2 regions of the Sporosarcina sp. FSL K6-3508 genome follow, and region 2 is predicted to be linked to the other one. Evidence: riboswitches for the same ligand, from Rfam matches in the RefSeq annotation. Region 2 holds a riboswitch; the other holds the start of a gene.

Region 1 (4,428 bases), 980 kb from region 2:
GCGATAGAAGAAATCACTGCGATGCCATCCGCGCCTGCATGCAAAGCGGGACCGAAGTTCGCCAAAGAAATACCCCCGATCCCTACAATCGCCATATCAGGAAAAGCTGTATGGATTTCCTTAATAAGCGCAGGGCCAACGACAGCAGAGGCATCTAGTTTGGTCGCTGTCGGATAGATCGGACCAATGCCTACATAGTCAGCACCGATTGCTTGAGCAAGCTGTACTTCTTCTGCGTTATGGGTAGAGACACCTAGCCATTTACTTGGACCGATTCGCGTTCGGACAATGCCAGCTTGCTCGTCGTCTTGGCCAACGTGGACGCCGTCTGCATTAATGGCCAAGGCAAGATCCACATCATCATTAATGATAAAAGGAATATGGTACTGACGACATAATACCTGACATTTTTTCGCGAAACCGACCAATGCCTCTCCTTTCAAAGCATTCTCGCCTTTTTCGCGCAACTGGAAGCAAGTAATACCCCCACGAAGAGCTGCCTCTAAGATGTCCAGCGTTTCTTGCTCCCCATTTGTTGCAGTATTTGGGGTACCCATCACAAAATAAAGACTCAAAGCTTTTCTCACTTCTGCATTCCGCATTAGTGCATCTCCTTCTTTAAACGATTATATGCCCAGTGGTTCGTCGGTCCATGCCCAGAACCAATGCGTAGACTGTCTTCGATCGCAGCTTGGATAAATTGTTTTGCTTCTGCAACGGCATCTGACAAGGAATAGCCTTTTGCGATAAAACCGGTTAAAGCAGCTGCAAACGTACAGCCTGTACCATGGGTATCTTTTGTTTGTACCCAAGGCGTTGTCATGGTGAAAGATTGACCTTCACAATCAGCGTAATAATCTTTTGCTTCGAGCACATCGTTGCGGTGGCCGCCCTTCATAATGACGGCTCTTGCACCTAGCTCGATGATGATTTGCGCCGCTTCTTGAATATCCTCATCCGTTACAATCTTCATGCCTGTTAGTACTTCGGCTTCCGGAATGTTGGGCGTAATAATAGTGGCAATTGGGATTAAATTTTCCTTCATCGCTTGGACCGCTTCTTGCAGTAATAATGATTGACCACCTTTGGCAATCATGACAGGATCAATCACGAGAGGAATCGGCGGGTATTCTTCCAATAAAGAAGCAATAGCCATTATAATTTCTGTAGAAAATAGCATACCTGTTTTACAGGCTTTCACTTCAAAATCATCCAGTACAGCACGTACTTGAGCTACTACGCCTTCTACTGGTACTGGATAAACACCATGAACGCCTTGTGTGTTTTGGGCGGTAATGGCAGTAAGTGCGGATGTGCCAAATACACCGAGCTCTTGAAACGTTTTTAGATCGGCTTGGATTCCAGCACCGCCACCGCTGTCTGAACCGGCAATAGTCAATGCTACTTTTACTGTCAATGAAAAAACCCCCTTACTCGTAGTTATACTAAGTACGTTTTGGTTTTGCGATCCAATGTATATAATGCATTCAAAAAGTTCATAGCAAAATCACCTGGCCCATGAGAAACTTTGGCCGCTTCTTCGCCTGCACGTTTATAAAATGCGAGTGCCGCCGCTGCTGCTTCTAAAGGACGTTCGCTCCCGATTGATAAGAATGCTCCTACTACGGAACTGAGTAAACAACCTGTACCCGTAATATTCGTCATCATAGGGTGTCCCCCAGTAATGGATAACGTGGAATGGCCGTCAGTAACGATATCAATTTCTCCAGATACAGCCACTAAGCATGCATATTTCAAGGCAACGATTTTTGCGATTCCCTCTACGTCGGCTTGTCCTTCTCCTGCATCTACGCCTTTTGCATTCCAGGGGATGTCTACGATAGCAGCCAATTCTCCGACATTACATCGAAGCAGAGTAACATCCACTTCATCTAAGATTTGCAGTACACAAGCTTTTCGGAAGGGAGTCGCGCCTGCACCGACCGGGTCCAGCACAACAGGTTTTCCCGCTGCGCGGGCACTGTTGCCTGACAAAATCATTGCATCTACTGTTTGTTGCTTCAACGTCCCGATATTCAGAATGCTACAATCGGCAACTTTTGCGATATCCTTTGCTTCTTCTATTGCATCAGCCATTACAGGAGAGGCTCCGATAGCTAATAGACCATTCGCTTGAAAATTCGCTACTACGATATTCGTAATGCAATGAACCAGTGGTTGTTCCTTGCGAAGTTGGTGAATAAGCGGCATGTTTCTCTTCCTCTCTATAAAGGTATATATACAAAAAGCCCATTCGAAATGGGCTGTTGGGTACGATAACTACCCACTTCCCTTCGCTAGTATGACTAGATCAGGTTCCAAGGGTTTGCGGTAAATGCATCTCAGCCCATTAAACCGGGCTCCCCTAGTGGTGAATATGAATCAGACATATTGATTGTAGCATATATTTACAGAAGGATAAAACGATACTGGGATGAGCAGAATGAATTGTATAAAAATGATAGATAACACATAGAAGAAGTAGGTAAACACATATGCCCAATGTTGCATAAGTGTCTGAAATGAAACAGTCGATTGATATGAAATGAATAAAAAGGAGCAGATGAAAAATGGAGCCATTATTCGAAGTTCAAAGTATGAAGCATTCATTGGGGGAGCTATCGTTTGTTTGGAGTGATACAGGAGGGTACTATAGGGTCTATAAAAATGAACGGCAGTTGTATGAAGGGACTGTTGCTGAATTTACTGACGGAGAACTCGATTCAAGACACCCATTTCAATATACGATTGAACGTGTAAAAGACGAAAAAGTAGAAGACGTCATAGTGATTCAAACATCTGCTTTAACGAGCAGGGTGGAAGACGAACATCCTCTACAACGTTTGGTCATCACAACAATTGCGGCTTCGTCACAAATTGCTTTGTCTTGGGAGCGAATTAAAGGCGTAGAAAAATACGATATTTACCGTAATGGAATATATCTCGATACCGTAGAGAATAACCGCTTCATCGATCGAGAATCAAGCATGTCCGAGGCGGTTACATATAGTGTTTTGGGTACTCGTCCACTAATTGACAGCAATCAGCAAATGAATGTCAGTAAGTCGATCGTATCGAAAGCATTTGAAGTAGTGATGCCGCCTAGTTCAGAGAACAAGCCGACGGAGGAAAGCTATACGTTTTCAATACGAGTGAATTGTCGGGATCACTTATTGCAACCGGTGGCAAAGCGTAAAAAGGTGCTAGAAATAGATCGGTGGAAGTTTCGCTATATTACATTTTTAAAAGAAGATATCCTGAAAAATCCTAATCTCTTGTCTCCGTTGCCATACTTCGCTGGTGATGACCGGGATTTCGACCCAGAAGGGAAAAGTTATCGGACGCGAGTGGATATGCGAGGTGAATTCAATATTGAAGAAAGCTCGCTTCAATTTACGAAGGCTGTCGGTCCATCTATTGGCATGAATTATTTGAAACGCTATAAGCGTCATGGTCATGCATCGTTAGAAGATATTGAAATCAAACGTTTGGAAGGGAAGCCGTCAGAAATCAATTTTGAGATAGTGCATGATGTCGGGAATCCACTGACAGTTTCTCCACCCATCCATTATGAAGTGAAGGGTCATCTGGATTGTGGAGGAAATATCGATTTGGTTGGTTATCATAACGACGCTCCTCATCATGAGATCTATCTATCGCTTGGTGACGGTGATTGGTGGACTATACGTCAGTCGGAAAGCGAAGGGCTGGCATACTTATCAGGTGTCTTAGGTGATGATTATTGGCGTTATATGACGTGTAATTAATCACGAAAAGCCGCTATGTGAGCGGCTTTTTTTATTTTGGCAATCTTATCGTAAAGAGAGCACCTTTGCCTTTTTCACTCTGTACATCGATCACGCCCTCGTGTAGAAGGACAAGCTGTTTGACGATTGAAAGACCAAGCCCAAATTCACCGTACGGCGTGGAAGTTCTTGAAATGATAGCTTTATAAAAACGATCCCAAATTTGTTCGATTTCAGCGGGGTTCATGCCGATTCCCGTATCTGCGATTTCGATAATCGTTTCTTTCTCGTTTTCCTTGGCAATTAGAGTAATCGTCCCGTTTTCACAAAATTGGATACTGTTTTTGGTGATATTGATGAAAATTTGCATGAGCCGGTCGTAATCTGCAAAGACAGACAGCTGATCGGATGCATTGACTATAATGGTATTTCCACGTTCAGCTGCTGCATGTTCAAGTTGGTCGGCAGTCATTTCAAGGAGTTCTTTCAGAGGAAGTCTCTGCTTATTCAATTGAATTTGATTGGCACGGATCTTTTCGTAATCCAAGTTTTCGTTGACGAGTCGAATCAGTCGTTTCGATTCATTCTGTGCCAACTGCAGTGCTTTATCTTGTTCATCTTCAGAAATCATTCGCTCACGCAACCCTTCGATCACCCCGCGAATCGTGGTAAGAGGTGTTCG
Region 2 (4,428 bases):
CATTGATTAAAAAGGAAACAGCGGAACAGGCAATTCACTTCTCTCATGAAGCAATCGAAATGCACGGCGGCAATGGCTATATAGAAGATTTTGTTACGCCGAGATTGCTACGGGATGCACAAGTGTTAACCGTTTGGGAAGGGACGGCAAATATTTTAGCGTTGGAATTAATTCGTTTGGTCACGAAATTCAAAGCTCATGACTTGTTTGTCGATGAGATGAAGAGCCGTTTGTCTGCATTAGAGGAATGCGGATTGACGCAAGTACTAGATAGAGAAATTGATAGTGTGCAGGAAGGATTGACTGCCTTTGCTTCCTATGATTATTCTTTGCAAACATTTGAAGCGAAAAGATGGATGAAACGCATGTCGGACGTATATGAAAGCGTCGTGAGTTTGGAGTGGGCTGCAAAGTATGGTAGGAAGTATGAGAAGTTAGCAGAGGTGTTCATGGAAGATACATGGGGGTTGCGTAAGTCAGGCGAACCGATGAAAACAGTGGAATGCTTTGAGGAATTAATCTGAAAAGCAAGACTGTATAAATGGAGGGCTGTCCAGGGAGTGATCTCCTGAACTGCCCTTCTTACTTTTGCATCATTTTGCTGTCGAAGATCATAAAGTGTCTATACACGATCATAAATTCCAGTCAACCGCTCATATCCTCCTGCCAAGCGATCATAGCAACTAGGAACTCGCTCATTAAACTGTGTATCGCGCTCATAAAAGGTTTCTTTCTACTGAATTGGGAAGGATGAACCGATCCCTCGTTACTGCTAACCATAGACTCATCGAACGACTCCGTTTCAGTTTACAAACATTCTAGTGTCAGCTATATCTGATCGTGCAAATGTCAGCCAAGGCGAGTTCTTTGACATCTGCATCTCCGAACGGTTGAAAATGGATAACTCGATTGTTTTTGTCGAATTCTAAGTAATAGCCATTATGCTGAATATTTTTTGATTGTTTCAATGTGATTTCGATAGGATCACCCATCATTAAATCGACGAGTATATGAATTAATTTCTTTTCGTCATAACATCTAGTCTCCCGATTCGATACATGCGAAGAGTCACAGCTGTTGCAAGGTCTAAACTTTCTTGATGACATAAAATATGCACCTCCTTCTCTCTTAGTGTATGTCGAAAAACGTGAGAGAACTGTGCCGTTTCATTTGATGAATTCAACGGCAAGGAGGTGCAACTGAATGTAAGCTTGCTCTACCAATTAACCATGCAGAAAATCAAGAAATAACTCTATTAATCCATTACCAATCCGCCATCCACAACAAGATTTTGTCCTGTGATGGCACGGCTGGAAGGAGAAGCGAAGAAAACAACCACATCGGCTACTTCTTCTGGAGTGACGACTCGCCCAATCGGTGTATTGGCTTTAATGATATCGAACACAGCATCCGGTGTAGCAGCGCTAGCATCTGTTTTCAGTAAAAGCCCACCTGACACCATATTGACGGTGATACCATCTGGTCCTAACTCTTTTGCCATGCTTCGCGTCATACCGAGCAAAGCGGCCTTACTCGTATTGTAATCGTGATAAGGCACGACAGGATTCTGCACCAAGTTTGTACCGATATTGATGATTCGACCAAACTGCAATCGTGTCATACCTTCCCGAGTTGCTTGAAGTGTATTCAGTGTTGCCCCCACAGAACCTTCCAACTGTTTATGATAATCCTGCCATTCAATTGCATCCAACTGTTTCCGATCATCGCCGTTGAAAGAAAAGTCGATTAATGCATTATTGACGATTGTCGTAATTGGTTGTCCGAAATGACGGTTAGCCTGTTCTACTAATAACTGCAGATCATCTAGATTCCGCACATCTGCCCGCAGTGCAATTGCTCGGTCACTGCCAATTTCATTCACAACTTGCTGAGCTTTATCACTATTTTTAAAGTAATTCACGACAACTTTTGAACCTGCTTCGCCAAATGCCTTCGCAGTTGCCGCGCCCAATCCTCTGCTTGCACCTGTCACCAATACTACTTGATCTTTCAATTCCAATCCATCCAGCTCCTTTTTTCATAGGTTTATACAAAAAAAGACCACTGAAAGTTAGCGGCCGCTGAAAAGAATGCCACTTCCCTCCGTCGGTATCAACCGAATCAGGTTCAAAGGGTCGGAGTTTTCTCCTCTCAGCCAATAGGCACCCCCAGTGATTTTGTTATGTATGTGTCTGTGAAGTATAGCATTAGGAACATTTTAATACTATGAATTACCATTCTTTTTCATAGTTTCATGCAAATATCTGAATCATTTGTTAAAATAAAATAAGGGTGAAGCACTGGCAAAGAACAGGAGGAGAAACGTATGAAAACGATCTACTCAACAAATTTGCAAGCGGTTTCAAATATTGAAGACGGAGCAACGTTAATGGTTGGCGGATTTGGACTGGTTGGGATACCAGAGCAGCTGATTCTGGCATTGGTAGAAACTGAAGTGAAAGATTTAACAATCATATCAAATAATTGTGGCGTGGATGATTGGGGACTTGGCTTGTTGCTGCAAAAGAAGCAGATCAAGAAAATGATTGGATCGTATGTTGGGGAGAATAAGGAATTTGAACGCCAGGTATTGGCAGGGGAAATTGAAGTCGAGCTGACACCGCAAGGAACGTTGGCTGAAAAGATACGTGCAGGCGGCGCGGGGATACCGGCTTTCTATACGCCTGCTGGAGTCGGGACACAGATTGCAGAAGGAAAAGAAGAGCGGGTCTTTGATGGCAAGGAGTATTTATTGGAGGAAGCTTTGCGTGCGGATTTCGCATTGATTCGGGCAGCGAAAGCCGATCGTTTGGGAAACTTGATCTACAATAAAACGGCGCAAAATTTTAACCCACTTATGGCGGCGGCAGCTAAATTTACAATTGCTGAGGCGGAAGAGATTGTAGATGTTGGAGCACTAGATCCTGCTCACATCCATACCCCAAGCATTTATGTGCAAGGCTTAATACAGGCAAAACAAGAAAAACGAATTGAGCGGCTGACGACTCGGCAGAAAGGGGAGGGAGCTTAATGAAACCAATTCATTTTAGAGAGCGTATTGCGAAAAGGGCAGAGCAGGAAATTAAAGACGGCGACTATGTCAATTTAGGCATTGGTATGCCAACACTTGTAGCGAACTATATTTCAGCTGATAAAACAGTCATTTTGCAGTCGGAAAATGGATTATTGGGCATTGGGCCGTATCCTTTAGAAGAAGATGTCGACCCTGATTTGATCAATGCTGGAAAAGAAACGGTATCAACGATTCCCGGATCTGCTTTCTTCTCGAGTGCCGAATCATTTGCGATGATCCGCGGCGGCCATGTGGATGTTGCGATTTTAGGCGCAATGGAAGTGTCTGAAACAGGAGATTTGGCCAATTGGATGATTCCAGGGAAAGTGATTAAAGGGATGGGTGGCGCGATGGATTTGGTTCATGGTGCCAAAAAAGTGATCATCATAATGGAACATGTTTCTAAAAGCGGTGAACCGAAGATTAAAAAGCGCTGTACTCTGCCGCTAACAGGAAAAGAAGTCGTGGATAAGATTATTACCGAACGAGCTTTAATTGAAGTGACTCCAAAAGGTTTAGTGCTGAAAGAAGTATTTGACGGTTTTACGGCAGAGGAAGTTATTGAATCAACGGAAGCTGATTTGATTCGGGGAGACAATTGTATAGGATGATAAGTGCTCTGTCTAATTTAGGCAGAGTTCTTTTATGGAAATAAGAAGGAGATTGTGTCAATCGACTGCCGATAATCAATAAATAACAGTAGCCGCTCGTAAAGCCTAGCTTTGAGCTCATAGGTCTTGCTTTGCCGCTCATAAAGCCTTGCTCTGTGCTCATACTTCCCGTCATCTCGCTCATAAGCCCTTTGCTTAAGCTCATACCCGCCATGACTAGCCGCTCATTAACCAACAACGCAATTCCCATAATATAATGCTACAATACATAACAACAATGCATCGAGGTGAACGACAAATGAAAATATTGCTCCTTATAAAAGACCCATTAGAAGCACAAGGCTTAAAATGGCTGCTGACATCACAATGGAACGACGTGGCGGTCGAAATAACAGACCAACCAAACGTACTGCGCACATTTCAAGACGCTTACTTATACATCATCGACATGGACTTCATCAGCAAAGAAGACGTCGACTTGCCTGCTCATGCACTCTGGCTTGGCATTTCTTCAGACCGCACATTTCAGACGGTCTATCAGGCACTTACGCTAAAAGCCGAAGACGTGCTGTTCCGTCCGTTCCCACCTGAACGCCTGCTGAAACAAGTCCAGCAAATCCGTTTTCATTGGCGCAATGAAAAAACGGATCGTGAACAGCCGCTTGCACAGCAGCAAAACAGTGTATCCTATGAGGATTTACTCATCCGAGACACGATACCACAACAGCCGATTTGTATGAGCCT

Evidence for each region. Region 2 has a riboswitch for thiamine pyrophosphate ahead of MKX97_RS03475 (3-oxoacyl-ACP reductase). Riboswitches for the same ligand answer to the same signal wherever they lie in the genome.
Region 1: linked by a shared signal. The riboswitch ahead of thiM (hydroxyethylthiazole kinase) and the one ahead of MKX97_RS03475 (3-oxoacyl-ACP reductase) in region 2 are both predicted to bind thiamine pyrophosphate.

What each region holds. Positions count from the first base shown of each region.
Region 1 is NZ_CP152016.1:3,395,262-3,399,689, reverse strand. It holds gene thiE (thiamine phosphate synthase) at 1-602, opposite strand, end outside; gene thiD (bifunctional hydroxymethylpyrimidine kinase/phosphomethylpyrimidine kinase) at 602-1,417, opposite strand; gene thiM (hydroxyethylthiazole kinase) at 1,441-2,211, opposite strand; TPP riboswitch at 2,273-2,377, opposite strand; gene MKX97_RS16945 (DUF3238 domain-containing protein) at 2,571-3,767, shown strand; gene MKX97_RS16940 (HAMP domain-containing sensor histidine kinase) at 3,799-4,428, opposite strand, start outside.
Region 2 is NZ_CP152016.1:743,036-747,463, forward strand. It holds gene MKX97_RS03465 (acyl-CoA dehydrogenase family protein) at 1-524, shown strand, start outside; gene MKX97_RS03470 (hypothetical protein) at 825-1,106, opposite strand; gene MKX97_RS03475 (3-oxoacyl-ACP reductase) at 1,256-2,020, opposite strand; TPP riboswitch at 2,082-2,180, opposite strand; gene MKX97_RS03480 (CoA transferase subunit A) at 2,327-3,031, shown strand; gene MKX97_RS03485 (CoA transferase subunit B) at 3,031-3,684, shown strand; gene MKX97_RS03490 (response regulator transcription factor) at 3,983-4,428, shown strand, end outside.